3 regions of the Pseudoalteromonas sp. H103 genome follow, and region 1 is predicted to be linked to each of the others. Evidence: predicted binding sites of a transcription regulator. Region 1 holds the regulator's gene; each other region holds the start of a gene.
What was found. The regulator sigma-54, encoded in region 1, starts transcription at its own class of promoters, with help from an activator protein. The targets are predictions, from matches to a motif close to GTTGGCACGNNNNTNGNNT.
Positions count from the first base shown of each region.

Region 1 (10,405 bases):
CTTTTACATGTACTTCAGATAATTGAAGTTCGTCGCGTAATAATGTTTCGACTTGGCTAGTTTCCATAACTCTCACTCAAATAGGGTTGTAACTTGACCCAATTGCATTAAATTTTGCAATTGCTCAGGTGGATTTTGCAATTCAAGGCGGATACCTTGTTGCTTAAATTCTGCAAAAGAGTGAATTAACCAAGCTAAGCCCGCTGTGTCAACCCTAGATACCTCACTAAGGTCAAAATAGGTGGTTTTATGCTTAGTTAATAACTTATCGTTCAGAAGCTGTTCATTGCCAATTGAATTTCGAGTAAGTTCTCCACTTACCCGAAAGTGCTGTTCATCAACTTGGCTTATTGCCAATTTAGTCATTTGAATTGTTGCCTCTAAACTGAACTGGCAGTTGGCTCTTTTGCTCTAAAAGGTTACTTACGTTATCAATACCTTGCTGGCGTAAAATACCTTGTAATTCGCTTTGTTTAGCATCTAGTAAGCTTATACCTTCAGCAATCATGTCATATGCACGCCACTCACCGCTGCGATCTTCGCGTACTTTAAAATCAATTTTAATATCCGGTTTACCGTCTTCGGTGATTTTGGTTTTTACAACAACCACGTCTTTGCCTTTAAACGGCTGCTCTGCACCAAATTCTACATGCTGATCGGTATATTGAGTAAATACACCCGCGTAAGTTGCAACTAAGTACTCTCTGAATACGCTAATAAAGCGTTGAATTTCTTTAATTGCTTTAGCTTTTTCTGCTTCGTCTGTAATTGCACGTACTTTAGATACTTCACTACCTAATACACGAAGCGCTGCGTACTTGTAATCAATGTAAGGCATAAGCTCTTCTTCAACAATAACGCGAAGATGCTCTTTGTCTTTACTAATAAGCGGCTGATCTTTTTTGATACGCTCAAATGTATACTCAGATACTTGGCGTACCATTTTATTAGGATCATTTAATTTAACTTCTGCTGCACTAACGCTCTGCGTTAATGTTATTGCGCCTATGGCTACAATCGCTAAAAACTTTTTCAACATAATAATTACTCACTACCTTGGTTGAATAAAAACTGCCCAATTAACTCTTCAAGTACTATGGCAGACTTGGTATCAGTCATTGAGTCACCATCACCTAACGCTTTGCTTTCTACGCCAAATAAATCATCTATGGCTTCGTCTTGTTTATTCTCTGTGACTGTTTCGCCTAAACAGCGCTGCTCTGCCGAGCTTGGAGCTATAACAGGGTGAATACCTAAGTACTGCTCACCTAAAATACCCGATGTTAAAATTGAGATAGAGCTCGTATCTGAAAAACGGCATAAGTACTGCGCATCTATTGTCATATTCACTACAGGTAAAAATTCTTGCGGGTGAACATAAATAGACTCAACGCGACCAATCACTACACCACCCACTTTTACTGGGGCGCGCGCTTTAAGTGAGCCTATGTTTTCAAATTTAGCATTTAGCGTATATGTTTCGCCTGAGCCACTAATGCCGGAGTTGGCTACTTTCAATGCCAGCATCGCAAACGCTAAAATGCCTAACGCTACAAAAAAACCAACTAAAATTTCTAATTTCCGTGAATTCATTATCTATACCCTATTAGCTGGTAAACATTACCGCTGTCAAAATAAAGTCAAAACCTAAAACTGCCAATGAAGAATGAACAACCGTTTCGGTGGTTGCCTTACTAATACCTTCAGAGGTTGGCACACAGTCATACCCTTTATAAAGGGCAATCCAAGTTACTACAATTGCAAACACAAAGCTTTTAATTAAGCCATTTAGTATGTCTTGCTGAAACGATACTTGCGACTGCATGATTGACCAAAAACTACCTGTATCAACACCTAACCAATCAACCCCCACTAAATGAGCACCGATGATTGCTACAGCTGAAAATATTAATGCAAGTAAAGGCATACTAATAAAGCCAGCCCAAAAGCGCGGCGCTATTATGCGTTTTAGCGGATCGATTGCCATCATTTCAAGTGATGACAGTTGCTCTGTGGCTTTCATTAAGCCGATTTCGGCAGTGAGCGCACTCCCTGCTCGCCCTGCAAATAATAGCGCAGTAACAACAGGCCCTAGCTCTCGTAATAAGCTCAATGCCACTAAGGGACCAAGGCTATCTTCCGCGCCATAGCCAACTAAAACTGTATACCCTTGTAGCGCTAAAACCATGCCTATAAATAAGCCAGATACCATTATGATAAGCAATGATTGCGAGCCCACCATGTATAGTTGGCGTACAAGTAAAGGGGTACCTTTTTTAAAATTAGGAACATGTGCAAGCGCACTAAACAGCATGTGTGCTGAACGGCCAAGCGCAGCAAAACGCCCTAGCGTTTTTCGCCCTAGCCTTTGAAATAAATCCAACATTATGCTTTTTCTCCAAGTAACTCTTCGGCATACGTTTGCGCAGGAAAGTGAAATGGTACAGGCCCATCCGACAAACCATTTAAAAACTGCTGCACTAATGGAGATTCATGATTGCGCATTTCATCGGGAGTGCCTGTGCCTATTACGCCTTGATCAGCAATAATAATGACGTGATCGGCAATACTCATAACCTCTGTAACATCGTGAGTTACAATTAATGAAGATAAACCAAGTACTTCATTTAAAGACTTTATTAGCTTAACCAATACCCCCATAGAAATAGGGTCCTGTCCTGCAAATGGTTCATCATACATAATGAGTTCGGGGTCCAGAGCAATAGAGCGCGCTAATGCGGCACGTCTTGCCATACCACCTGATAACTCAGAGGGCATTAAGTCTTTAGCACCACGCAAACCAACCGCTTGAAGCTTCATTAAGACTATTAATCGAATAATATCTTCGCTTAAATCTGTATGCTCCCTAATTGGAAATGCAATATTGTCAAATACCGACATGTCGGTAAATAAAGCACCACTTTGAAAAAGCATGCTCATTTTTGTTCGTGCCGCATACAGCTCTTTACGCGACATATTTGGAATGCTGCCACCTTCAAATAAAATATCGCCTGAGTCAGGCTTAAGCTGACCGCCGATTAAACGCAGCATGGTGGTTTTGCCAATTCCGCTTGGCCCCATAATGGCAGTGATTTTACCTTTAGGTACGCTGAAACTCATATTTTTATATATGGTTCTATCGCCACGCGAAAAGCTCACATCCTTGACTTCTACTATTGATTGCGACAAGTCGCTCTCCATAACAATGTTCACTAGTGATCCTATTTTAAGGGTTTTTTATCAAAGATGGAAAAAACAATTCGTAAGATTTTGTAATACACCTATAAAAAGTGTTCTAAGGCTGAGGGATTTTCCCTTAACGCATGCTTAAGTTTCTAAATATAAACTAAAAGCACTGGGCCCATTAGAGCAGACCTGACTCTTTTATTTATACTTTCATGTTGGCTTTTGTTACTATTCGCGCCATCTCTATTTTGAATAACTGGCTTATCACAATGGTTACCTCGTTTGTTATTTTGATTCTTGGTTTTGCAGCTCTAGTTTGGAGTGCAGACAGGTTTGTTTATGGGGCAGCAGCCCTTGCTAAAAACTTTGGCGTTCCCACGCTTATTGTTGGTTTAACCGTTGTAGCTATGGGTTCATCAGCGCCTGAAATGATGGTTTCGGCCTCAGCAGCTTTAGCTAATAAAACCGATACAGCTGTTGGTAATGCTGTGGGTTCAAACATTACAAACATTTTACTTGTGTTAGGTATTACCGCCCTTTTTCGCCCTCTTGCAGTATCTTCAAGTACATTAAAACGCGAAATGCCATTAGTGATGCTCGTATCATTGGCTACTTGGTATGTGTTTTCAGATAACTACTTTTCGTTTGGTGAAGGCATAGCACTTTTAATTGGCTTTATCGTTTTTATTGGTGGGCTGATTATTGTTTCTATGCGCGCAAAAAATGAAGATGATCCGTTTGTGTCAGAAGCATGCGATGAAGTACCTAATGACGTTCCAACAAAAAAAGCTGTATTTTGGCTAGTTATTGGCATGATTTTACTTCCTGTTAGTTCACATTTTTTAGTGGGCTCGGCGGTTGATATTGCAAAATACTTTGGCTTGAGCGATTTAGTCATCGGCTTAACTATTATTGCCATAGGTACGAGCTTACCTGAGCTTGCAGCCTCTATTGCAGGTGTATTAAAAAATGAAGACGACCTTGCTCTTGGTAATATTGTGGGCTCAAACATATTTAATATTTTAGCCGTATTACCACTAGCCGGTATTATTAACCCTTCAGTAATTGATCCATCATTAGTGAGTCGAGATGTATTAATAATGATAGGTGCAACACTTGCTCTTATTATTATGTCGTTGAACTTTAGAGGTTCTCAGCGTATCAATAGAGTAGAAGGCGGCTTATTGCTATTAGCATTTTTAGGCTACCAAGGTTATATTTTCAGTCAAATAGGGTAAACATGGCGCAGTTAAACTTTATTGAACAAGGCCTTCGCGTTCTTGATATAGAACGCCAAGCATTGAGTGATATTTCTCAATATGTTGATGAAAACTTTCATCATGCATGTCAATTAATGTACGACTGCCAGGGCCGTATTATTGTCATTGGTATGGGAAAATCAGGCCATATAGGCAATAAAATAGCCGCCACACTTGCAAGTACGGGTAGCCCAGCCTTTTTTGTTCACCCAGGTGAAGCGAGCCATGGCGACTTAGGCATGATCACAAAAAATGATGTGGTTATGCTTATTTCAAACTCTGGTGAAACCAGCGAAGTTTTAAATATCATCCCAGTCTTAAAAAGACTTGGTGCAAAAATGATAGCCATGACGGGTAATATGCAATCAACCATGGCAACACTTGCTAATGTACATGTGTGCATAAAAGTAGAAAAAGAAGCCTGCTCATTAGGTCTTGCGCCAACAGCAAGTACCACAGCCACTTTAGCTATGGGAGATGCTATGGCTGTAGCACTTTTAGAGGCTAGAGGTTTTACCGCAGATGACTTTGCTCTATCGCACCCAGGGGGCAGCCTAGGTAAGCGTTTACTACTAACGCTAAAGGACGTAATGCACAGCGGTGAAAACACACCTAGTATTAATATTTCACAAACTATAAAAGATGCGTTAATTGAAATGTCAGCCAAAGGATTAGGCATGACAGCGATAGTTAATGACAACAAAGAGCTCGCGGGATTATTTACCGATGGCGATTTACGCCGTATTTTAGAGCAACGTATTGATATTCACACCACTTTAATCAGTGTGGTAATGACTAAGTCATGTACAACAGCTACCCAAGATATACTTGCAGCTGAAGCGCTCAATATAATGGAAAACAAACGTATAAATGGGTTAATTGTGGTTAATGAAAAAAACCAACCAATTGGCGCACTAAACATGCAAGACCTATTAAAAGCAGGAGTGTTATAAATGCAATTTGAAGATCTCTATCAACCGCTAAGTGCTGATGCAAAAGCGCGCGCTAAAAAAGTAAAGCTACTTATATGCGATATTGATGGTGTTTTTTCTGATGGGCGAATTTACCTTGGCAACCAAGGCGAAGAGCTAAAAGCGTTTAACACCAAAGATGGCTTTGGCATAAAAGCATTAATAAATAGTGGCTTTGAAGTAGCCGTTATTACTGGGCGTCACTCTCAAATAGTGCAAACCCGTATGAGCAGTTTAACAGTGCAACATATTTATCAAGGTCAAGAAGACAAGCTAATTGCTTACCAAGAGCTAAAAAACAAGCTCAACCTAAGCGATGACCAAATTGCCTATATTGGCGATGATGGCCCCGATATGCCAGTAATGGAGCAAGTTGGTTTTGCCGTTGCTGTAAGCGATGCTCACCCACTTATTAAACGCTTATCGCACTACGTTACCCAAATGCCAGGTGGTTTTGGGGCAGTAAGAGAGCTTACCGATTTACTCATGCTTGAAAATGGTAAGGCACTTACCACACAAGGCACTAGTTCATGAATGCGGCGCGCATAATACTTAGCATTTTATTCATTACCTGTATGGTTTGGCTTTGGTACCCTTATTTTACCCAAACAAATACAGCTCCTCAGGCAGAACCTGAAGTGATTGCTAAGCCTGATTACATCGCCATAGAACTTAAGCAAACAGCTTATGATGAACAGGGTAAAATTAGCCACAAAGTAACAGCGGCTAAAATGGAGCTATACCAGCAGCTAGGTTTTACATTTTTTGAAAAGCCTATATTTACTTTATATAACGAAAAGCAAACGTGGCAAATAAACGCTGACGAAGCAACATTATACGAAGACAAACAGTTGATATTAGAAGGTAATGTAGTTGCCAAAAACTTAACCGATAACGCCATGATAGACAAAATCAACGCTGATAATATTCAGGTTGATATAGAACTATTAACAATGCGCTCGGAGCAACCTGTTGTCATCACTGGACCCAATTTAAAAATCACCGGTAAAGGCCTTGAAGCCGACTTAAAAACTGAAGTGATTAAACTAATTAACCATACGCGAACCATATACTATGACCAATAAAATTTCTAAAATACTTATAATTCCAACTCTTCTACTTGCTTTTAATGGCTATGCAGCAGAACAAGAAGCTTCTCCTTCTGCCAATCAAATTTCAATTAGCGCTGACAAACAAGAAGGCCAGTTAAAAGCTAATGTAGGGATTTTTGAAAAAAACGTAGAGATTATTCACGGTAATCGTCGTATTACAGCTGACCGATTAGAAGTACACAAACGCGAAGATTTAGGTGATAACAAGCAATTACTAATAGCAACAGGTAGCCCAGCTTATTTTGAAGAAAAACAAGCTGACGGCACAGTAATGAGCGCCAGTGCAAACGAAGTACGCTACGATGTTGCTAAGCGATTTTTAACGCTAGTTGGCGATGCTGAGGTCGCTCAAGCGGGGCAAAAAATCAATGCAAAAAGTATTACATACGACATGCAACAGCAATTAATTAGCGCCGAAAAAGATGAAAACTCTACCGATCGCGTTCACACTATTTTAGTGCCTGTTGAGCCTAAAAAAGTAAAAAAAAGTGACAAAGGCCAGCCATGAGTACATTAAAAGCAGAGCTATTAGCAAAAAGCTATAAAGGCCGTGAAGTAGTAAAAAATGTTGGCCTAGAAGTCAAAGCTGGCAGTATTGTTGGATTGCTTGGGCCTAACGGCGCAGGTAAAACCACTACGTTTTATATGATAGTGGGCCTTGTACCGAGTGATAAAGGCAAAATTTCTATTGATGAGAACGATATTACTCTTTTACCTATGCATAGTCGTGCTAGATTAGGCATAGGCTACTTACCACAAGAGTCATCAATTTTTAGAAAACTTACCGTTTATCAAAATTTAATGGCTATTTTAGAAACGCGTAAAGAGCTTAACAAAAAAGCAAGAGAAGATACGCTTAACAACTTGTTAGATGAATTTAGTATTCAACATATTCGAGACAGCCAAGGTATGGCTTTATCGGGTGGTGAGCGACGCCGCGTAGAAATTGCACGCGCACTAGCTGCTAATCCTAAATTTATATTGCTCGACGAACCCTTTGCAGGTGTAGACCCTATATCGGTGTTAGATATAAAGAAAATAATAGAACATCTTAAAAATCGTGGGATTGGTGTATTAATTACCGATCATAACGTAAGAGAAACCCTTGATGTTTGTGAAAAAGCCTACATTGTTTCTCATGGAGAGTTAATCGCTTCTGGTACACCAGAGCACGTATTAAATGACAAAACGGTACGCGATGTTTATTTAGGCGAGCAATTTAGGCTGTAACATTTACGCCATGTCTTTAAGCATCTGCTAGTATTAATTATAACAACATAAAAGGATTGTTAGAGATACATGAGGCAATCATTACAGCTGCGCATGGGCCAGCAACTTACAATGACTCCACAACTGCAACAAGCAATTCGTTTGTTGCAACTCAGTACATTGGATCTCCAGCAAGAAATACAAGAAGCGCTTGATAGCAATCCGCTTCTAGAAGTAGATGAACAAGATTACACGGAAGAATCAGCTGGCAAAAACGAGCAAAAAGCAGATAACGATGAATTAACCGTAAGTGCTAATGCCGACGAAAAACCAAGCGAGTACGAGCAAGACAGTGGTGAAGCACTTACTAAAGACACCGTAAGTGACGAAATGGCTATGGATGTAAGCTGGGATGAGTACATGAGCGCAGCTCCTGCTTCATCATCAGGCCCTATGCCAGAAGATGAGTCTATTTATCAAGGTGCTTCAACCGAAACTCTTCACGAATACCTAATGTGGCAATTACAGCTCACGCCGTTTAGCCCTACTGATGAAGCAATTGCAATAGCGATTGTTGAAGCAGTCGATGACTCAGGTATATTAACGCTAAGCTGTGAAGATATTTTAGAAAGCTTTAATCAAGAGAACGACGACGAAGGCGAAGTTGAACTTGATGAAATAGAAGCCGTTTTAAAACGTATTCAGTTGTTTGATCCGGTGGGTATAGCAGCTCGTAGCTTACAAGAGTGTTTGTGTATTCAGCTAAATCAGTTTGATAAAGATACGCCTTTTATCAATGAAACAAAGATGATTTTAACCGATCATATTGACCTATTAGCGGCTCGCGACTATCGTACATTAATGAAGAAAACTAAGCTCAAAGAAGACGAGCTTAAAGAAGTAATGACGTTAATTCACACTCTAAACCCTAAGCCAGCAGATACTATTGTAAGGGAAGAATCAGAGTATGTGATCCCCGATGTATCAGTTAAAAAAATAAAAGGCCGTTGGGTAGTTGAGCTAAACCCAGATAGCATGCCTAAGATACGTGTTAATAGCCAATATGCAGCTATGTCACGAACAGTTAAATCTAGTGGTGACAGTCAATTTATTCGCTCTCATTTACAAGAAGCTAAATGGTTTATAAAGAGCCTAGAGAGTAGAAACGACACACTACTAAAAGTAACTAATTGTATTGTTAAGCAACAACAGGGCTTTTTTGAACACGGTCCAGAAGCCATGAAACCTATGGTTTTAAACGATGTTGCTGAAATGGTAGAAATGCACGAGTCGACTATTTCGCGTGTAACTACTCAAAAGTATATGCACACGCCACGTGGTATATTTGAGCTTAAATACTTTTTCTCAAGCCACGTAAGCACCGAAAATGGTGGTGAGTGTTCATCTACAGCAATACGTGCTTTGATTAAAAAACTGATTGCCGCAGAAAACTCAGCAAAACCATTGAGTGATAGTAAAATTGCGGATATATTGGCTGAGCAAGGAATTAAAGTAGCTAGACGCACAATCGCAAAATACCGCGAATCTCTGGCTATTCCACCGTCTAATCAACGAAAGAGTTTGATATAAGACGCAAAACAAAGAGGAAAACGCTTATGCAACTAAACTTAACTGGTCGTCATGTAGATGTTACTGATTCATTAAGAGACTACGTAAATAATAAATTTGCAAAGCTAGAAAGGCATTCTGATCATATAAACAATGTTCATGTCATTCTCGATGTAGAAAAACTTAACCAAAAAGCTGAAGCTACAATCCATGTAAGTGGTGCAGAGTTATTTGCATCTACCGAACATCAAGACATGTATGCTGCCATAGACTCGTTGATTGACAAGCTCGATCGTCAAGTTATTAAACACAAAGAGAAGCTTGCTCGACATTAATATGATGAAATTAAGCTCACTTATATGCCAGGACTGCAGCAAAGCTGCGGTCCTTTTTAATAGCAAAAAAAGAATTTTAGAGTTTATTAGCGAACTCGCTCATGAAAAGCTTCCTTATCTTTCTCAGCAAGATATTTTGTGTGCTCTAATGAATAGAGAGAAGCTTGGTAGCACAGGCATAGGCCGTGGTATTGCAATTCCTCATGGAAGAATGAGTGGCGCAGAAGAGCCATTAGCAATAGTGCTTGTAAGCGAGACAGCCGTAAATTTTGATGCGATTGATAACCGCCCTGTTGATATATTTGTTGCACTCATCGTACCAGATGGTGATAACCAACAGCACCTAAAGACTCTCGCAACCATAGCTGATAAACTAAATGACAAAGAATTTTGTAAACAGTTACGCTGTGCAAAATCCGATGCTGAGCTTTACCAAGTTATTGTTAATCAATCGTAGTTTAAAAGGGTGATAAATGGAGTTAATTATCATAAGTGGCCGCTCTGGTTCTGGGAAGTCGGTTGCTTTACGCGTTGTAGAAGATTTAGGTTATTATTGCGTAGATAACATTCCAGTAAACCTACTGCCTTCTTTAGTGCGAAGCGTATCGGATACCTACGATAAAATTGCTGTAAGCATAGATGTGCGTAACATCCCTAAAGAGCAAGATGAGTTTAACGATATTCTTGAATACCTCCCGGGCTTTGCAAATCCCACTTTATTTTATTTAGATAGTGACGATCAAACTCTGATCAAACGCTTTTCT
Region 1 is NZ_LOFG01000001.1:71,094-81,498, reverse strand. It holds gene ATS74_RS00450 (BolA family protein) at 1-67, opposite strand, end outside; gene ATS74_RS00445 (STAS domain-containing protein) at 73-366, opposite strand; gene ATS74_RS00440 (MlaC/ttg2D family ABC transporter substrate-binding protein) at 359-1,039, opposite strand; gene mlaD (outer membrane lipid asymmetry maintenance protein MlaD) at 1,045-1,593, opposite strand; gene mlaE (lipid asymmetry maintenance ABC transporter permease subunit MlaE) at 1,607-2,386, opposite strand; gene ATS74_RS00425 (ATP-binding cassette domain-containing protein) at 2,386-3,201, opposite strand; gene ATS74_RS00420 (calcium/sodium antiporter) at 3,456-4,424, shown strand; gene ATS74_RS00415 (KpsF/GutQ family sugar-phosphate isomerase) at 4,427-5,398, shown strand; gene kdsC (3-deoxy-manno-octulosonate-8-phosphatase KdsC) at 5,399-5,950, shown strand; gene lptC (LPS export ABC transporter periplasmic protein LptC) at 5,947-6,501, shown strand; gene lptA (lipopolysaccharide transport periplasmic protein LptA) at 6,491-7,036, shown strand; gene lptB (LPS export ABC transporter ATP-binding protein) at 7,033-7,758, shown strand; gene ATS74_RS00390 (RNA polymerase factor sigma-54) at 7,828-9,327, shown strand; gene hpf (ribosome hibernation promoting factor) at 9,354-9,641, shown strand; gene ATS74_RS00380 (PTS sugar transporter subunit IIA) at 9,646-10,098, shown strand; gene rapZ (RNase adapter RapZ) at 10,115-10,405, shown strand, end outside.

Region 2 (10,405 bases), 440 kb from region 1:
TTTACAACGTGTTTATATTTACCGCACTAGTTGGTGGCCTTTTAGTTTGGGCTTTTGGCCGTAGTAGCTTTCATGTTGGTTTAAGCGGCGTTATATATGGTTTATGGGGCTTTATACTTTGCTACGGCGTAGTTAGGCGCTCATTCAAATCTATTATAATTGCAATAGCAGTTGCTGTGCTCTACAGCGGATTTATTTGGGGCGTATTACCACAGCGCTTTCATGTCTCGTTTGAAAGCCACTTATTTGGTGCATTAAGCGGGTTCTTTTTAGGTTATAAGTTAGCAAAATCAGATCGCTTAAAAGGCAGGTAAGGTCTTTTAATTATCCTTTTAGCCCTTACTTATTATTTATCAGTCAATATTTTTCAACAATTGAGGTTTATATGAGCAATGATAACGGATACACACCGGCAAAAGTCTGGACGTGGGAAAGTGAAAGTGGTGGTAAATTTGCCAATATAAATCGTCCTATTGCAGGTGCTACTCACGACAAAAGCCTACCAATTGGTGAGCATGCATTTCAGCTTTACTCATTAGCAACACCCAATGGTCAAAAAGCAACAATCATGTTTGAAGAGCTTTTACAGCTTGGCTGCACCGATGCTGATTACGATGCATATTTAATTGATATTAGTGAAGGCGATCAGTTTGGTTCTGACTTCGTTGATATTAACCCTAATTCAAAAATTCCAGCATTAATGGATCATTCAACAACGCCCCCTACCCGTATTTTTGAATCAGGTTCAATACTTCAATACCTAGCTGAAAAATTTGATGTACTTATTCCAAAAGATTTACAAGCTAAAACGCAGTGTCGTAACTGGCTATTTTGGCAAATGGGATCTGCCCCCTATTTAGGTGGCGGATTTGGCCACTTTTATAGTTATGCTCCGAATAAAATACAATACCCTATAGACCGTTTTACTATGGAAGTTAAACGCCAACTTGATGTACTAAACCGCCATTTAAGCGAAAACGAATACATGGCAGGCGATGAGTACTCAATTGCCGATATTGCAATTTGGCCATGGTATGGCTCACTAGTACTAGGGGATCTTTACGATGCAGCCGAATTTTTAGATGTAGCTTCGTATACGCACGTTATGCGCTGGGCTAAGCAAGTATCGCAGCGTCCTGCTGTTAAGCGCGGACGCCGTGTAAACCGTGTTTGGGGGCCTGAAGAAGAACAAATGGCAGAGCGCCATAACGATAGCGACTTTTAAAAACTAAATCGTATAGTCAATTTTTTAAAGGCCCATAGTAATTATTATGGGCCTTTTTTATTAACGACACTTTTTTCTTTTAAGCTCATAAACTATATTTATTTTTATACCAATAATTAGCACCTTGCGAATAAAAGTGTTTAATACATTTTTATCACTAAAATAAGGTGTATTTTCTTCAAAGCTACAATATTAATAAACGTAGCTTTTGCATAAGGTTTTACTTAGTGCCATATAGAAATTTAAATAGTGAAGAACGTAGAGAAGCAGTTAAAATTTTGTACTCTAATGCTATTTCAGGCATTGCTATTTCCACTGTTGTAAGCTTTATACTGGTATTTGCGTTTGATTTGAGCAACCAACAAACATCACACGAAAAAGGGGTGTGGCTAACTATTATGATTTCCATATTAGCCGCACGCGCTATAGATGTCATTTGGTTCTTAAAGGATAAAAAAAGCAACCCATTATTTTATGCAAATAACTACCTAAAGCGTTTTTCAATTGGATGTATTTTAACTTCTACTTCATGGTGCGGTTACGCACTTTGGTTTCATAGCAGCTCATCCACCATAGAAATAACAACTACCATTGCTATTTTATCTGCTTTTGCTGGCGGCTCTGCCAACTTGTTATCTGGAAGTAGAATTACAGCCGTGCTTTATAGCTTTATTTTATTAGCGCCCTACTCTTTTTTACTAACGCTGTCTGATGATAACTATAATTATGTTTTAGGTATTTTGGGATTAACCTTTACCGCTATCATGATAGCTTCATCTTATAAGTCCGCCACATTTACACAAAGCGCAATAAAGTTAAAAAATCAAAATAGAGAATTACTCGATGAAATGGAGGATAAAGTAGAGCGAAGAACAGAGGAAATCTATCGTTTATCAAACACAGATCCACTTACAAATCTTTTAAACAGAACCGCATTTTTAAAAAATGCAAATAAGCGCTTATGCGAAAACCCAGACGAGCCATTTGCTTTATTATTTGTAGACTTAGACGGGTTTAAGCAAATAAATGATACTTTAGGACATAAAGTAGGTGATAAAGTTTTAAAAGAAGTCGCTCGTAGAATTAGTAACGTATGCGATCAGCAACTCTACAAATGCAGATGGGGTGGAGATGAATTTTTAATTTTGACTCAATACCAAGATACACCACAGTTAGTCGAATTTGCTAATAATGTACTTCAAAGCATTGGTGCCGAACATGAAAAATACAAATACCAAAAGTGGGTATCTGCAACAATTGGTATAGCTATGTACCCTGAACATGGCGATAGCCTCAATACTTTAATTCGTTCTGCTGATATTTCTATGTACCATCAAAAACGCATAGCAAAAGGTAGCGTCAATATATATAACGACTCCCTTAAACTCAAACAAGAACGAGAAAACCTATTAAGTTACCGATTAGCGAGTGCAATAAAAGAAAATAGTTTAAGGCTCGTTTTCCAACCCATTGTTGATAGTAGAACAAATAAAGTTACGTCATTTGAGTCGCTATTACGCTGGCAACTTGATGGAGAAAATATTTTTCCCGACGAGTTTATAGCAATTGCGGAACAATACGGTTTAATTACCGAACTAGGGCTTTGGGTAATACAGCAAGCATGTGTGCAGGCTCAAAAGTTTAACCACTTAGAACCTCACATTGCAGTGAGTGTCAATGTATCAGTCATTCAACTCCAAGACCCTGAATTTGTGACTAAAGTTGTTAATATAGTAAACATTTATGACGTAGAGCCTAAAAATTTACATATTGAAATTACTGAATCTGTATTTGCAGAAGACAAACTCACGTTTTTAACCGCTGTAAAAGCACTACAAAAGCAAGGTTTTTGTATCTCAATTGATGATTTTGGCACTGGGTATTCATCGCTTTCTAGCATGTTAGATATAGGTGTAGATATAGTAAAAATAGATAGAAGCTTTATTCAGAATATGGATAAACGTGGTTTGAGCATTATTCATGCGATAGTTCAGATGGCCTCTTCGCTCGATTTTATGGTGGTTGCAGAAGGCGTAGAAACAATAGAGCAATCCAATACGCTTACGGATATTGGCGTATCTCACTTACAAGGTTACTACTTTTCAAAGCCTATGGAGCAAGCATTTGTAAACTCATATTTAAATGAGCAAAATAAACTCTGTAGCTAGTTTTTTAAGATCCTGCCTCAAACCCTTACTTATAAACACATTTCATTAAACAAATTATTACAATTACTTACACTGAGGAAACCTTTTATAGCGTAGTCTAATTGCATCTTAATCATTACAGTTTAACTTATTTGTAGTGGTACTAATTTTTGTAAAAGGATTTAACATGCTAAAGCCTCTTTGTTACTCACTCGCCATTTTACTTACACCAGCAAGCGTTTTTGCACAAACAATGGTAATAAAAACAACAGATGAATTGATCACTACCGATTCCCCCACTCTATTCGCTTATAACAAAGAGTCAAAGCAACTAGAGGTAATTAATTTACTAACCTCAAAAAGTCATGAGCTAACTTTACCTAAAAATGCTTTTGGTTTTGATGTAGCCACTATTGCAAATACAACAGATAAACAGGCGCTAGTGTTAACTGAGAGCGGTGTTTATAAAAGTACAGCAGGAGAAGCTGAGCTTTTATTTAATTACAGTTCAGTGATTAGCCAATTGAAAGTAGATAAATTTGAAAAAATAAATTTTGTTTTTGATGCCAATAATGATGGCCTTAGCGATATTTTAATTCCCGACTTAACTAGTAGTACCTTGTATATTCAAAATAATGAGGGAGCATTCAAGCCAAATAGATTTGAACAAGCAGCTGAGTATAATGGACGATTTTCAGAAAAAGGGCTCACTCTTGAGGTTAATATAAACAACCAACCCGTTATTATTGATTTTAATAAAGACGGTGTAAGCGACTTAGTTTTTGCCAGCGACTTTGGTGCTAATGTATTGTTAGCGAATGCACAAGGTTATGCCGATGCCTTAACCCCTATTAATTTTAATATTGAACTAGGCGAACTAAGTAACGGCGAAACGCGAAAAATTAAGCAGCTCTTAGATGTAAACAACGATGGACTTTTAGATTTTACTACTAGGCAATTTAAACCAACACAAGGTATGGACTCACTAGACATTAAGATAGCCCATACTTTATATTTAGGAAATGAAGGCGGCTTTAGCGCAACGCCTATCAACTTATTTGAAACACAGGGCCCGAGCGAGTTATTGCTAAAAACAGACTTTAATAACGATGGCTTAATTGATTTACAAAAAATGGATTTAGATATTGGTTTAGGCACTATTGCATCAATGGCTATGGGCGGTGGTAGCACAGATGTTGATGTAGAGATGAATTTATACAAACAGCAAAGTGATGGCTCATTTGCAAGTAAGTCAGGCATAGAGCTCGATTTAGAAATGGAAGTAGGTATGAATGGAGGTGAGTCATCACCAGCGCTCTATTTAGGAGATATAAACGGCGATAGCCAAATAGACGCTGTGTACAAGTACAGTAAAAAAACACTGCATATTTATTATGGAGAACAAGGCTCTTTACTTAATAAAAAACGTAAAAAACTAAAATTAACACTTCCCAAAAATAATAAAGATATTTTGCTGGTTGATATAAACCAAGATGGTAAAAAAGATTTTGTATTTAAATTTACAGAAAAAGATGGCACCAGCAAAATCAAAACACAATTAAATTAAACATTTTAAAAAGCCAACAAAAAAAGCTCGGCAATGTTAAACACATTAACCGAGCTTTGGACTTAAGACCTAAGGATAAACAGTCAGCTTTACCTCAAGTTATAACACCTAAGCAGTTACATTCAGCAATGAATCGCCTTCACTTAAACCAAATTTTTCTTGTACTGAAGACAAGATAGACTCTTTATCTTCATCAGATAGCTGGCTTGAATATTCAGTAAGTAACTCATCTAAGTAACTTACTACTTCGTCAGTATCAACAGACTCTAATGAGTTTTGTGGCGGTGGCGGCGGGCGTTGCCCTTCAGGTCGTCCTGCATCACCAATGCTTTTAGCATCAAATTCAAGCTCACTCATTAAATCGGCAAGCTCTTTTGTAGGCGAAATACCTTGCTCTTCAAATGCAGCTTGAATACTTTGCGCATCTTCTGCACTTAAGTTTTCTGGATCAAACTCAGCAAGTGTTTCTTTTACAAAGTCAGTTTGTTTAGTGGTTAAAGCACTCACTTGGCTACTTTGTTGAGTCATAAAACTCGATGAACTACCAATACTGTTGATCATCTTAAATCTCCTTTAACGACTACGACGTGGTGGCTTATGTTCACTTAATTCTTGTTCGCTAATTTCGCCATTTCCATCAGCGTCTATTTCATCGAAAATAGTTTGCGCATCACCTTGTGGTGGCGCGCTTTCACTAAATTCAGCAAGGCTTATAACACCATCGCCATCTGTATCTATACTTGAAAAGTCAGGTTTAGGTGGTGGGTTATCACCGCCTCTAGCGGCCACATTGGCAGAAAAAGCCACTGATAATAATGTAACAGCTGCAAAGATTGAAAAATTCTTCATAGTGGTAACCTTGCGTAAAATATTAATTAGGGTGTATTTATATATTACGCTTGAAAATAGCAAACAATGTGCAAACAATAAGGAAGTGAAAATAAACTCGGTTTTTATCATGTTATTTTTACCTTAGTCATAATTTCGGTTATTGTGCACAGTATAAAAACAGCTAGCGTATACTGTTAATACACATTACAAATATTTAAGGACTCTTTAAATTACATGTTTAACCTTCCAATTTTTCTAGTAGTACAACTGTGAAAATACCTAAACGCCTACAACCTCTTGTTGATGATGGTTTAATCGACGAAGTGATCAGCCGCTTAATGAGTGGTAAAGAAGCCGATGTATTTGTAGTACGTAGTAGTGGTGAAATTCGCTGCGCTAAAGTTTACAAAGATGCTGTTAAGCGTAGCTTTAAAAAAGCAGCCCAATATCAAGAAGGCCGCAAAGTAAGAGGCGGACGGAAAGCTCGTGCAATGGGTAAACGTTCAAGCTATGGCCGTCAATTAGAAGAAGAGATTTGGCAAAATGCTGAGGTAGACGCCCTTTCACGTTTATCACGAGCTGGCGTAAGAGTTCCCGACACTTATTATTGTATTGATGGCGTACTGTTAATGGAGCTTGTGTGTGATGAAGATGGTGATGTAGCTCCGCAATTAGGTCATGTAACGCTTACCCAAGAGCAAGCTATAGAGCAATATAAAATGATGATTCATTACATCAAACTTATGCTCTGCACGGGTATTATTCATGGTGACTTATCTGAGTTTAACGTGCTTGTAGATACTAATGGACCAGTAATAATTGACCTACCTCAAGCCGTCAACGCTGCAGCTAATAACAGTGCTCAAGCTATGTTTACTCGCGATGTAAACAATATGCGCCGTTACTACGGTGAATTTGCGCCGAGTTTATTAAAAACGCAATACGCTAAAGAAATGTGGGCTTTATTTGAAGAAGCAAGCCTAACGCCAAATACAACCTTAAGTGGTGAATTTGAAGACAGCACCGAAGCTGCTGACGTAGATGCTATTCTTGATGAAATTCAAGCGGCCGAATATGAAGAGTTCGACCGTTTAGAGCGCATTAAAAACGCTGACGAAGAATAAAAACACCCAATACTTACCTATTGAGGATGTACAAAGCGATACCCCACCCCATAAACCGACTGAATCACACTGTCGGTTTGGGTTACTTCATCAAGCTTTTTGCGTAACTTTTTAATGTGGCTGTCTATAGTTCGATGACTCACAATACGTTGGTCTGCATACATAGTATCCATTAAGCTATCACGCGAAAAAATACGATTTGGGTTATTAAATAAAGGTTTAAATAACTGAAACTCAAAATTTGTAAGCTCTATACTGGTTGCTTTGTATTGAACACTGTAAGTACTTTCATCTAGCTTCATTGTTGATGAGCTAATATCTGTAATGCTTGTTAAGCGCCTTAAAATAGCTTTTACACGCGCCACCAGCTCAGCATAGCTAAACGGTTTGCATATATAGTCATCGGCTCCTAATTCTAGGCCGAGTAGACGATCTATTTCCTCTACTTTTGCCGATACCATAATAATAGGCACATTAGAGAACTTTCTTATCGCTTTACACAGCTCAATACCACTTTGCCCAGGTAACATTATATCGAGTAATATTAAGCTTGGTCGGTTGTGCTCAAGCCAAGGTAGCACCTCATTACCGTGATTAATGATGTGTGTTGCGTAATGATGACTTGTTAAAAAGTCGCTCATTAAGTGTGCTAACTTTATTTCATCTTCAACAATAAGTATTTGATCTTCCATACTGTCCTCTAAACCTTTACTAAAGGCAGGCGAATAATAATCGCTAAACCACCTAAACTTGCTTTTTCAGCCGCTATTTCACCCTGATGGCCTTTAACAATATGCTGGCAAATTGATAAGCCCAAACCAGAGCCACCTTCTTGTCGATTTCGAGCGCTGTCAACGCGGTATAAGTACTCAAATAAGTGCGATAAGTGCGTTTTATCAACCCCTACGCCATTGTCTTCTATCGTCATTTCTAAATAAAGCTTGTTTTTAATCTCCATATTACGAGCAGTTAAGGAGATAGTTGAGCACTGTGCGTAGTGCACTGCATTCATTAAAATATTATCAAGCAACTGTAATATACGTGTTTTATCTGCTTCAACAATGGCATGCTTGGAGCTATTTAATAAATAAAAATTTATTTTATGTTGCTCAAATAGTACTTGGTATTTTTGCTCAATAGAATTTAATAATAAACCAATATCAGTTGGTTGTTTGGTGTAGTGCATACCACCTAACTCAGCACTATTTAACATATGTAAATCGTCAATTAAGCGTTTTAAATGCAGCGCCTCGTCGTTCGCAGAACTTATATTTTTATTATTTGGTTCGCGTATTCCAAGTAACATAGCTTCAAGCTCACCAAGTAAAATACTCATTGGCGTTCTAAGTTCGTGAGAAATATTAGCAAGCCAACGTTTACGTACTTGCTCGTCTTTGGCAAGCGTAAAGGCAAGCGTATTAAAGTCTTCACTAAGCTGGCCTAATTCGTCTTTTCGCTCAAGCGAAAGCTTCGTACTGTATTGCCCCTTAGTAAGCTTGTGCATGCCATTAGCAATCTGCTTTACTGGGCCAACTAAATGCCTCGATAATAAAAAAGACAACAATAAAGTAAGTAGCCCAGCAGTAAGTGCTATAAGCCACAGGTAATTAGTTTGCTGCTTTAAAAAATCGAGTTCATAGCCATCCGCTAAGCTTTTTCTTTTTGATACACCTAAATAGGCGATTGTTTCGCCATTTAAAACAACAGGTGTATTTATATATCTTAAGTCGTCAAAAAGCTTACCAAAGATACGCTGCTTATTCTTATCAAGTAATACGTAATGCGCTGCATACTCTGGTGGTGGGCGATGATCTCTTTGCCCCATATGCTGAGATGGTCTAGGCCTTCGCTCTCCCCTGTTAGACTGCCTAGCAGGCATGTCTGGTAAACTGGGTAAAAACTGGCTTGATTGGAGTTGAGACTCAACCAGTCTTAAGAAGCGTTGATCGTCTCCTATTATTTTTTTCCATGAAGCATTACGTTCATATTGTTTTGCTAATTGCGCCGCAAGTGGCTCTAGTGCCTTTAGTTCTTTTGCATTAACAAAATCAATAACACCTTGGCCGATACTGTACTGAATAAGTACAACTAACCCCGCAATAATGCTAAAAGTAAAGCTAAATAATATTAAAAAAAGTTTATTATGGATTTTCATTAATGCGTGTTTTCAACCTTGCTGGGAAAGCTTTCAAATCGGTATGTTATAAAGTCTTTGGTTTGATCGTTAACATACAACGTAGCAACTATTTTTTTGCCTTTAGCGGTCCAGTACATATGACCATGATTATTCAAAGTAACAGATACTGTATTTATGCCACTTTTAAATAAGTTAGCAGGTAAATGCAATGCATGTCCGTATACTCGCTGTATTTTAACGCCATTGATATACAGATGGGCATGCCCTTGTAAAAAACCACTACTTGGGTTTGTAGTTGCGCTCATCATTTGTTGCATACTCATTGTATCAGCTGGCGGAACAGATAAATCATAACGCTGCGTGTTTAATACTAAGTTATAACCCGACATACTATCTTTTAATAACGTAAGGCTCAGCGCCGGTATAAGAGCATTATTTGGCACAGCTATAGGCATATGACTATGATCCATCATTTCCTGCTGCGCATAAAGCTTAACGCTAAATAGCATAGTAGAAATAAGGATCAATGCGTATTGAACATAAGGCATATCGACTCCTTAAACGCCTGGCGGCGGCCCCATCGTTTCGCCAGTATCACAGCGACCAATTGAATTATCTGCTAATTGCCCCTTAAAACGCGGCCCTATTTGATAAGGGAAAGCAGGCTGTAATTTACCATCGCTGTCTAGCGTGAGTGTTATATGGTAGTGATAACCCTTACCATCGTTAGTATCGTGGCCGTTATGCTCATCTAATTGAGCACCTGTTACTGTTTTTTGTGCATAGTAATAATCCTCAAAATAGTAACCATCATCAGCATTAAGAGTGTTCCCTGAAAGTGTCGTTACTTCTTCACCTATACCAGGGCCTGCTTCACTTACTTGAGTGCCTTGGCTAATGTCGTACTGGTCAACTAATATACAGCTACGTTCACCTTCACTACCACAGCCTCCTTCGCTTGTTGCAGCGCCATAGTCACGTATTTCCCAGCCACTCACAGCAAGTTGCCCATCACTTTCGTAAGGGCCATAAAGAGGATAGCCATCAGCAGCAAAACCATAAATAGGAGAATGTGCATCGCCATCATCTTCTAATAAACCAGCCAAGCAACTTGTGTAAAAATGATGATGGTATTCACCATTTGCGGCATGCCCACCACATATATCTACATCGTATTGCTCTGCAATTGGAGCCAGCGTATACCACACATTATCACCATAACTCATACCATCGCCCCAGTTAAATATACTGGTACCATTTACCATTAAGCCAACTGTGCCTAAGCCTGTTTCACATGTGTCGGTGCCTGACAAATCAGTAGGGGTAACCGGGAAATAGGCCTCTACACTTTGCTCTGTAGGGCAGCTCGGACCT
Region 2 is NZ_LOFG01000001.1:510,547-520,951, reverse strand. It holds gene ATS74_RS02355 (rhomboid family intramembrane serine protease) at 1-314, shown strand, start outside; gene yghU (glutathione-dependent disulfide-bond oxidoreductase) at 386-1,225, shown strand; gene ATS74_RS02345 (putative bifunctional diguanylate cyclase/phosphodiesterase) at 1,453-3,393, shown strand; gene ATS74_RS02340 (FG-GAP repeat domain-containing protein) at 3,560-4,939, shown strand; gene ATS74_RS02335 (hypothetical protein) at 5,048-5,500, opposite strand; gene ATS74_RS02330 (EF-hand domain-containing protein) at 5,513-5,788, opposite strand; gene ATS74_RS02325 (PA4780 family RIO1-like protein kinase) at 6,040-6,894, shown strand; gene ATS74_RS02320 (response regulator) at 6,912-7,586, opposite strand; gene ATS74_RS02315 (ATP-binding protein) at 7,595-9,049, opposite strand; gene ATS74_RS02310 (hypothetical protein) at 9,049-9,579, opposite strand; partial or broken gene ATS74_RS02305 (YHYH protein) at 9,589-10,405, opposite strand, start outside.
Region 2: ATS74_RS02330 (EF-hand domain-containing protein) is a predicted target of sigma-54. The motif match lies at 5,846-5,864, and genes of this name have one in related genera.

Region 3 (10,405 bases), on a different contig from region 1:
CGAGTTACTGATACAGTTTGATGGAATTGACGAAGTTAACGAGTTAAACCCAGATGCCGAGACAGGAATTGCTCAGTTAACTACTAATGTCATTATAACTAAAGCTGCGGGTCAACTTGATGGTGATTTATCGCTAAGTTTAGAGCGCTTTGTAAACTCATTTGGTGAAGTATCAAACACATTATCAACGTTTGATTTTGTTGGTAATTACGAAAGCAGTATTCAAAATACAGATTTTCATATTACGGCTGTAGAAGCTTCACCGTTTATAGGTGAAGAAAATGACGATTTAGCATTTACCTTCGAGCTAGATTTTCCTTTAAGTGGTGCAAGTGATTTTAAATTTGCTTATGTAGGTGAAGCCGCAAACTTATCAGAGCTTACTTCAACAGATATTTTTGTGAGTGTACAAAATAGAGCTTTAGATCTTCGTATAAGAGATGTAAGTGGCAACCTTAATCTTATTGCTAAAGGTGAAAATGGTCGCTGGTTAGATGTAAAACAAAAAGGTCGTAACTACAGTGGAGGTCTATATTTTGGTGATACTAAAATTGCTGAAGTTACTGCTGTGAGAGGCATCCCAGGTGTATTATTTTCTAACGGTGATTTCGAATCATTATTTTAAATAGTTTTTAGAGATAACTTATAAACATAAAGCCCAACACTCGTTGGGCTTTTCGTTTATTGAAAAGGTGTTTTTACAAAAACTCAATACTTACCGTTTCACCTTTTGCAATGCTACCGCTTTGTGCGGGTACTACAATTAAGCAATTTGCTCTACTGAGTGACGAAAGTACGCCTGAGCCTTGTTTATTAAATGGCGTTACAAGCAAGTCACCTTGCTCATTTGTTGAAGCTGTAGCGCGTTGAAAGTCGGCTCTGCCAGGGCGTTTTTTAACAACTGATGTTGTAATAGCATTAAAACGCATTTTAGGGGTTACTTGCCCAAGTCCAGAGAGCTTTTGTAGTGCAGGCTCTACTAGTTGATTAAACGTTACTGCGGCTGATACGGGGTTACCTGGTAAGCCAAAAAAGTAACTGTTGGGTAACTTACCAAAAGCAAAGGGTTTACCTGGCTTCATGGCTATTTTCCAAAAATGGATATTACCAATTTCATTTAATACTTCTTTAGTAAAGTCAGCTTCGCCAACCGATACACCACCTGAACTTATTACAGCATCTGCTTTTTCATCTGCACTTAAAAAAGCTTGAGTAATGAGCGCTTTATCATCGCTGATGATACCTAAATCAAGCACATCTACGTTTTGTTGCTGTAATGCACTAATTATTACGGCACGGTTACTTTCATAAATAGCGCCTTTTTTAAGGGGCTGTCCAGGCTCAATTAGCTCATCACCTGTAGAAAACACGGCGACTTTTAATTTGCGAGTGACATTTATGTCGGCAATACCTAAAGAGGAGAGTAAGCCTACATCAACGGCTTTAAGTTTATCGCCTGCATTTAAAATAACGTCATTTATTGCAATGTCTTCACCGGCAAAACGAATATTTTCATCAACGGCAGGCTGCGCAGTAAATGTGATTTGATCACCATTAACCGATGCGTTTTCTTGCATTACAACGCCATTAGCACCCGGTGCAATGGCTGCTCCCGTCATTATTCTTACGCACTGTCCGGGAGTGAGTGTGCCTTCAAATGTTTGCCCTGCAAATACGCTCCCTACTTGAGTATAGGTTAAGCTTTTATCTGAAATACAAACAGCATAGCCATCCATAGCAGAGTTATTGTGAGCAGGCACATTAATATTAGATTTAACATCATTGGCTAAAACCCGGCCAACACTTTGCATTATGGAGATGGTTTCATTGTGCGAAATTGCATTGATAGAGCTTAGTATGTTTTGAATTGCCGTTTCTATTGGTAATAAACCGGGTGCATTGCAAACATCGTTCATATATATTGCTTACTTAAATCATTTTATTTTTAAAACAATACTTATAATGTCAAAGCTTTACAATACATGGCTGGGTTATTTTTTGTTTGTATTTTGCGTGTTCTCAAGCACGTTAAGTGCAAAAGAAACATTGCATGTCGCAGTAGCAAGTAACTTTAAAACTGTCTTACAAACTTTACTGCAAGAATCTCCTTTACCCGGCGTACAAGTAAAAATATCAGCGGCTTCAAGCGGGATTTTATATTCTCAGATTGTACATGGTGCGCCGTTTGATGTGTTTTTATCAGCTGATGATCTCCGCCCGCAAGCATTAGTAAAACAAGGGTTTGCTAGTCAAAGTAGCTTAGTTACCTACGCATTAGGTGAGCTTGCATTGTGGCAGCCCAATGCTAATAAAGTAAATGATAAAGTAGCCATTGCTAACCCTCGTTTTTCACCTTATGGTCGGGCATCGCAGTTTTATGCTAATGCCAACTTTAAAAAGCCAATAAGTTACGTATACGGTAATAACATTACGCAGGCCTTTCAGTTTGTTCAAAGTGGCAATGTGTCAATTGGGCTGGTGGCGGTGTCTACGTTAAAAGCTGCGTATAGCAATACACAAAACCCCAAGTATTTAGATTATAAAGTGCTAGAGACGAGTGAATACCCCGATATTATCCAACAAGGCGTTATTATAAAATCGACAAAAAAAATGGCGAGTGCAAAAAAGCTTATGGAGTTTTTAATGACAAGTAGCACTCAACTTAAGCTTATTAAATTAGGATACAGATCAAAGGACAGCAATGCTTCAAAGTGATTTAACTGCGCTGTGGTTAACAATAAAACTGGCCTTTATAACCGCTATATTACTACTCGTTTTCTGCATTCCGGTTGCTTATAAATTAGCAGGCTACAAAGGTAAATTTAAACCTTTTTTAGAGGCATTAATTGCTATGCCTTTAGTATTACCGCCCACTTTATTAGGTTTTTACTTATTGGTTCTTTTTTCGCCAACGCATGCTTTTGGGCAGTTTTGGTTTTGGTTAACGGGTACCCAGCTTGCGTTTAGTTTTCAAGGTGTGGTTATTGGTTCTCTTTTTTATTCATTGCCGTTTGTAATGCAGCCTTTGGTTGCAGGTTTTAAACAAATAAATCAAACCTATAACGAGGCTGCAATAGCGCTTGGGCTTAGTCATTTTAAGCGTTTTGTGTATTTAATTTTACCATTACTAAAGCCTAGTATTGGTAGTGCGTTTGCCTTGGGGTTTGCTCATACACTCGGTGAATTTGGTTTGGTATTAATGATTGGCGGTAATATTCAAGGGCAAACACAAGTTGTTTCAATTGCTTTGTACGACCATGTTGAATCGTTAAATTATGCGGCTGCGCATCAGCTCTCTCTTATTTTATTGGCTATTTCATTTGCGTGTTTGGTGCTGTTATTTAAGTTTAATAAAAGCATAGTTGGGGTTAAACAATAACATGATTAAATTAACCCTATTTAAAGCACTTAATAACTTTGATTTAGATATAAACTTGCAATTAGAGTCGTTTAATATTGCAGGTGTTTTTGGTCCGTCCGGATCAGGTAAGTCTACATTGCTGCGTTGTATTAGTGGTCTTGAAGGCAAGCAAAGTATTTATATTAATAATCAACCTGTGCATCATTTACCTAGTGATAAACGCGGGGTAACACTGCAAGTGCAATCTTGTCCGTTATTTCCTCATTTAGATGTTGCCGGCAATTTAGCTTTTACTCAAAAGCACTGCGCTAATAGGGAAACTAACATATCTGAGCAAGAAGTGATTACAGCTCTTGAGTTACAACCACTCCTTAAACGCAACGTACAAAGTTTATCGGGCGGGGAGCGTCAACGAGTGGTGTTTGCACGCACAATGTTAGCAGGTAAAAAACTTATAATTTTAGATGAGCCGTTTAGTGCGCTCGACTGGCCACTTCGTTTTAAAACACTAACAACATTAAGTGAGTTAGCAGCTAAATTTAATATTAAATTTATAATAGTGAGCCACTCATTAAAGGAGCTACTGTTTTGCTGCGATACCCTAATTCAGCTTGAAAAAGGCAAGGTGATAAACAAAGGAGCAAGTGCGTTAGTTGCCAAGGCTATTTATGCTAATAATAAGCAAACACCACTGAGCTTACTTAATTATGACATTATTAAATTTGATGAAAAATATGCTGTTTATCACCTTCAAATAAAACAAAGTGAGCAGCAGTTATTTGTATCCCCAAGCGCAGTTGAGCAGGGCGGCAAGCTAATTATTGAAAGCGAACAAATATCAATTAGTGCTATAAAACCAATACTCACAGAGCATAGTAACATATTGGTTTGTATACTTATTAATGCTGAAATGATTGATAGCAATTGGCAGCTTACACTTAATGTTGATGGGCAAACATTGTATTGCTTACTTTCAGCAAGAGTATGGGATCAAAGTAATTACAAAGAGGGCGATACACTTTACGCCGCTATTCATAACCTAGAGTAAAAAATTAAAACACGAGTTACTTACTACAGGTGGGACACTGGCTATTTTTAGGAATTTTAAAGCGGTTAAACTCCATGCTGAGCCCATCCACCAGCAATAAATGTTCACTTAAGCCGCTTGGTAAACCCGCAAGTATTTTTAGTGCCTCAGTTGCCTGAATACTGCCAATTAGCCCAACAATAGGGGAGAGCACGCCAGATTCAGAGCAGCTTTGTGTTTGTTCATTAAAAAACTGCGATAAGCACTCGTAGCAATGGCTATGTTGTTTCATGGTAAAGCAGGCAACTTGGCCTTCCATTCTAATTGCAGAGCCTGAAACTAGCGGTATTTTAGCCTTATAACAGGCGCTATTGAGTAAATTACGTGTAGGCAAGTTATCAGAGCAATCAATGACTATATCAATATTACTTAATAGCTCGTCAAGCTTTGACTGCTCATCTAAAAATGCATCGATTGTATGTATATCTATTTCATCATTTAAGCTAGTTAACTGCGCTTTAGCGGCGTGTGTTTTTAAGCTTCCCACATCTGTTTGTTTGTAAAGCACCTGCCTTTGCAAGTTTGTAGCATCAACAACGTCGTTATCTACAAGCGTTAATGTTCCCACACCTGATGCAGCTAAGTACTGTGCAACCGGGCAGCCTAAGCCACCTAAACCTACTATAAGCGCATGAGATTGCCATAGTTTTTCTTGTCTATCTATATCAAGTTGTACAAGCATAATGTGGCGAGAATAACGTAATTGCTGTTGATACGTTAATGGCGGTTTTTGCATAAATGTGCGCTCAAATTTTTTTGTAACAATACCAAGTAGTTAAAACCTAGAGCAAGTAAAGCTTTAAAAATCTTTGCACTGTTAACGCCCATCGCTGCTACTTAAATAGTGCAAAGCGAAATTATTATCAATAGCGAAAATTGTAACTTACTGAATTTGTTATTTATTAATTGTTGGCTTAGTAATTGCTGACTATGGTTAACGTTAATTTAACAATTCGCACAGTATAAATGCTACCAAAGTAGTATGTACTATTTAAAACAATAATCGTTACAAGGAAAAAATAACATGCAACCGAGTACTGGGTTTAATCTCATATCGTTTAGCGGAAAAATGAAAATACTTCACTTAAGCTGGATGGTGTTTTTTATCTCATTTTTTGTATGGTTTAACCATGCGCCATTATTGGGTGCTATTGCAGGTTCGCTTGGCATTACTATGGCTCAAGTTAAAACACTGCTTATATTAAATGTTGCCTTAACTATTCCTGCTCGTGTCGTGGTTGGTATGCTTACCGATAAATTTGGTCCACGTATTGTGTACGCAGCACTACTTATTGTGTGTAGTATTCCGTGTTTTATGTTTGCCCTTGCAACAACGTTTGAGCAAGCAGCTATCGCCCGTTTTGCCCTTGGCTTTATTGGTGCGGGTTTTGTTGTTGGTATTCGTATGGTGAGCGAGTGGTTCCCGGCAAACGAGTTAGGTACAGCCGAAGGTATTTACGGAGGCTGGGGTAACTTTGGCTCTGCAGCCGCCGCTATGCTACTACCAATATTAGCGCTTGTGTTTGGTGGCGAAGATGGCTGGCGTTATGCGGTCGGTGTAACAGGCGTACTAAGTGTAATATTTGGTATTATTTGGTACATAAACGTAACTGATACGCCTAAAGGCGGTACATACTTTAAGCCTAAAAAAGTAGGGGCAATGGAAGTAACCAGTAAAGGCGACTTTGTACTACTGCTTATAATGAAACTACCTATGTACGGTGCATTAGCGCTACTTACCTGGAAGCTTTCTCCTACAGGCGCAAATTTACTTTCTGAAAATTTTGTAATTGGTACATACGCGTTTTTAGTGCTGCTTTATATTTACGAAGTGTATAAAACGTTTGATATTAACGGTCATATTTTTAAACAACCTGTTCCAGAATCACACCGTTACGACTTTAAGCAAGTTGCTGTTTTAAATATTCTTTATTTTACAACATTTGGCTCAGAGCTTGCCGTTGTATCTATGCTGCCATTATTTTTTATGGAAGTATTTGGCCTTGATATGGTGTACGCAGGCTTACTTGCCTCAGCCTATGCATTTATGAACTTAGCCTCTCGCCCTGGTGGTGGTTGGATCTCAGATAGAATGGGTCGTCGTAAAACGCTTATTGTACTTACCACAGGCTTAGCTGTAGGTTATTTTGTTATGGGCTTAGTTGACGCTAGCTGGCCGCTTTGGCTTGCAGTTGCAGCTGCCATGGCGTGTTCGTTTTTTGTGCAAGCAGGGGAAGGGGCTGTATTTGCCGCTGTGCCACTTATTAAACGCCGTTTAACTGGGCAAATTGCAGGTATGACGGGAGCTTACGGTAATGTAGGGGCTGTTGTATATTTAACGGCGCTCTCATTAGTTGATTACCAAACATTCTTTATGATTATCGCTGCCAGTGCATTGTTAGGTTTAGGTGCATTATTTTTCATGAAAGAACCAGATGGCCACATCACTGAAGTAAACGAAGATGGCACCGTTGAACTTATTTCTGTGACTTAAGGCATACTTATGTTTGATGAAACCCAAAAAGCCAGCGCACTTACAAACGAACTTAACATTGAGTTTGGTGGGCACAGTAGCAAAGGTATAAAAACCGAAAACCAAGATGCGTTTGCTGCTCTTAATACTCAAGCGCAAGAAAAAGAGTCAAAAGGGGTGATTGCCTGCTTGGCCGATGGGTGTTCATCAGCAAAAAATGCTAAACAAGCGTCACAGTTATCGGTAACGCATTTTATAAATGAGTATTTAAATACACCACCAAGTTGGGCCGTTAAAAAGTCGGTATCTAAGGTATTGGCCAGTTTAAATCAGTGGCTGTATTCGCAATCGGTTAATTACAATCACCTTGGCCAGCGCCAAGCCGATTGGATGACCACGTTTACAGCGCTTATTTTAAAATCGGCTACGGGTTATATTTTTCATTTAGGTGATACCCGAATTACGCGTTTACGTGCAAAAAGTATGGAGGCGATAACACGCGACCATAAAGTAAACGATACCCTAACGCGAGCTTTAGGCGCGCAGCTTCATCAAGAAATTGATGTATACGAAGTTGATTTAAAAGCTGATGATATTTATATACTTACCTGCGATGGTGTACACGATGTGTTGCCAAACAGTGATATACAAAAGCTAATTGATGAGCATACTAATTTAGAACACGCAGCAAAAGCAGTGACTGAGCTTGCCATAGCAAGAGGCAGTGACGACAACGTAAGCTGCCTACTTGTAAAAGTGAATAGTATTGCAAAACAAAATTTAGATGAGTTATATCACTCTTTAACTAGGCGAAAAATTCCGCCACCGTTAAAGGTTGGACAAAAAATTGATGACTTTACTGTTATCCGTGAATTACACGCTAGTAGCCGCTCGCATATTTATTTAGTGCAACAAACACCCGATACGCCTCCTGTTGTATTAAAAGCGCCTTCGGTAAATTTTGAAGACGATGTGCACTACCTTCAAGGCTTTATAAGAGAAGGCTGGGTAGGGCAACGTATTAATCATCCCAATGTAATGAAGGTTTTAAATACGCAATCGCAAAGCCGATTTTTATATCATATTTGCGAATACATGGACGGGCAAACATTGAGTGATTGGAAGCATGATGTGCCGCATCCAGAAATTACCCAAGTGCGTAGTATTATTGAACAAATAGTACAAGCACTTAGAGCGTTTCAGCGTTTGGATATGGTGCATCGCGATTTAAAACTCGATAACGTGATGATAGACGCTCACGGCAAAGTAACATTAATCGATTACGGCACTGTAAGTGTTGCGGCTATGGATGAGTCGGTAAAGCAAATTGCTGATGATTGCCCGCAAGGTACGGTAGATTATACCGCACCAGAGACGCTTATTACTATGCACGCCGATTTTAAGAGTGATTTATTTTCGCTAGGCGTTGTTGCGTATGAATTATTATGTTCAAAATTGCCGTATCAACCACTCGCTCATAATCACGTACCAAAAGATTACAGTCACTGGCAATACACAAGTATTCGTAAACACAGAGCAGATATCCCGTTTTGGTTAGATCAGGCTTTAATGAAAGCATTGGCTCCCAAACCTGAATTCAGATACCACGCATTTTCTGAATTTATAAGTGATATCAATAAACCTAATCCACATTTAAAAAGTACCGCCCCGAAAGACTCAATAATGAAACGCGATCCGGTTTTAGTCTGGAAAAGTATTTCGTTGTGTTTGTTTATAGCCTTGGTGTGTGTACTCATAATTAAAAATTAAGAGATAAACATGTTCAATCATAAAAAAAACTTACCTATTATTTTTATACTGGGTAGCTTAACTGCGCCTTCAATAAGTCAAGCGGCGCAAACCGATCTTAACTTTAGACTGCGTTTTGAAAGCGCAGAGCAAGATAACGCGTTAAAAGATGCAAGTAGCTTAACGCTGCTTACACGCCTTACTCATAAAACAGATGAAGTGAATGGTTTTTCTGCACTTATTGAAGTTGAAGACAGCCGAAGCTTGTTAGGTGTAGACGATTACAACAATACACTGGGTAAAAATACTAATTACTCAGTAATAGCCGACCCAGAAACCACAGAAGTAGATCAAGGTTTTATAAAATATGCAAAAGATGCTTTATCAATTAAAGTGGGTAGGCAAGTAATAGCGCTTGATGGGCAGCGGTTTGTGGGCCACGTTGGCTTTAGGCAAGACAGACAGACTTTTGATGCTGCAACAGTAAATTACACGTTTAATGATATTAACTTGCACTATAGCTACATAAGCAAGCGCAACCGTATATTTGCTGATAGCAAAGATATTGATTCATCAGATCACCTAATCAATGCAAGTTTTAAAACAAGCGTAGGTAAGGTGGTTTTATACAGTTATTTATTAAGTAACGACGCAGTAGATGATGACAGCTTAGATACCTATGGTGTTTCTTTTAATGGTAATAAAACGCTCAGCGATATTAAATTTTACTACAAAGCAGAGTACGCCACGCAATCTGCATCAACTAGCATGAGTGATTTTGACGCAGATTATTATGCGTTTGAAGGCGGTATTGATTTAGGTGGTTTAGGCATTGAAACCGTTACATTAAAAGCCGGTATTGAGTCACTGGGTTCTGATAATGGCGATTATGGTTTTGCTACGCCGCTTGCCACAATGCATAAATTTAATGGTTGGGCTGATACGTTTTTAGCAACACCAACACAAGGGCTTGATGACACTTATGTGAGTTTAAATGGTAAAGCCTTTGACGGTAAATGGTTAGTGGCGTATCACAACTTTGATGCAAACGACAGCGTCAATGGGGTTGATGATTTAGGCTCGGAGCTTAATGTGCAATACGTTAAGCCTATTAATAAAACCTATGCCATAGGTGCTAAATATGCCGATTATTCAGCAGGCGATAGCGCGGCAGGCAAAGCCGATACCCAAAAGCTATGGGTGTGGGTAAGCGCTAAATTTTAAGTATTTAACCAGGACTCTGGTTATTTAATTTAAAGCGTTACAAGTTGGTGCAATAGCGCCAGCTTGTGGTGCTTTCACTTCTTTTTTACTGCACCAACTTGGTTAAGTTACTGAAATATATTATTTATATATCTGGCTTGCATATTGCTATAACAACTACATAACAAATTATACGTTTGAAGTATTAATTTATGCACTTAGTACTTTAAATCAAACAGGTGATTTTAATGTCAAGCAAGCAGCGTGTTGTAGTCGTAGGAAACGGAATGGTCGGGCATCATTTTGTACAGCAGCTAGTATCGCAACAAAGTGATAGCAAAAATGTTGATATTACAGTACTCAGTGGTGAAGACCGCCTCGCTTATGACCGCGTACAACTTTCGTCATTTTTTAAAGGCAAAACTGAAGACGATTTAGCACTTACCTCTAGTAAAACCTATCAAGATTGGCAAGTTGGTTTCCATACTCATTCTAAAGTGGTTGATATTAACCGTGATGCAAAAACGGTTAC
Region 3 is NZ_LOFG01000017.1:224,911-235,315, forward strand. It holds gene ATS74_RS15365 (hypothetical protein) at 1-625, shown strand, start outside; gene moeA (molybdopterin molybdotransferase MoeA) at 699-1,916, opposite strand; gene modA (molybdate ABC transporter substrate-binding protein) at 1,963-2,715, shown strand; gene modB (molybdate ABC transporter permease subunit) at 2,702-3,379, shown strand; gene ATS74_RS15385 (ATP-binding cassette domain-containing protein) at 3,381-4,409, shown strand; gene ATS74_RS15390 (HesA/MoeB/ThiF family protein) at 4,426-5,184, opposite strand; gene ATS74_RS15395 (NarK family nitrate/nitrite MFS transporter) at 5,473-6,942, shown strand; gene ATS74_RS15400 (bifunctional protein-serine/threonine kinase/phosphatase) at 6,952-8,691, shown strand; gene ATS74_RS15405 (alginate export family protein) at 8,701-9,894, shown strand; gene ATS74_RS15410 (FAD-dependent oxidoreductase) at 10,122-10,405, shown strand, end outside.
Region 3: ATS74_RS15395 (NarK family nitrate/nitrite MFS transporter) is a predicted target of sigma-54. The motif match lies at 5,357-5,375, and genes of this name have one in related genera.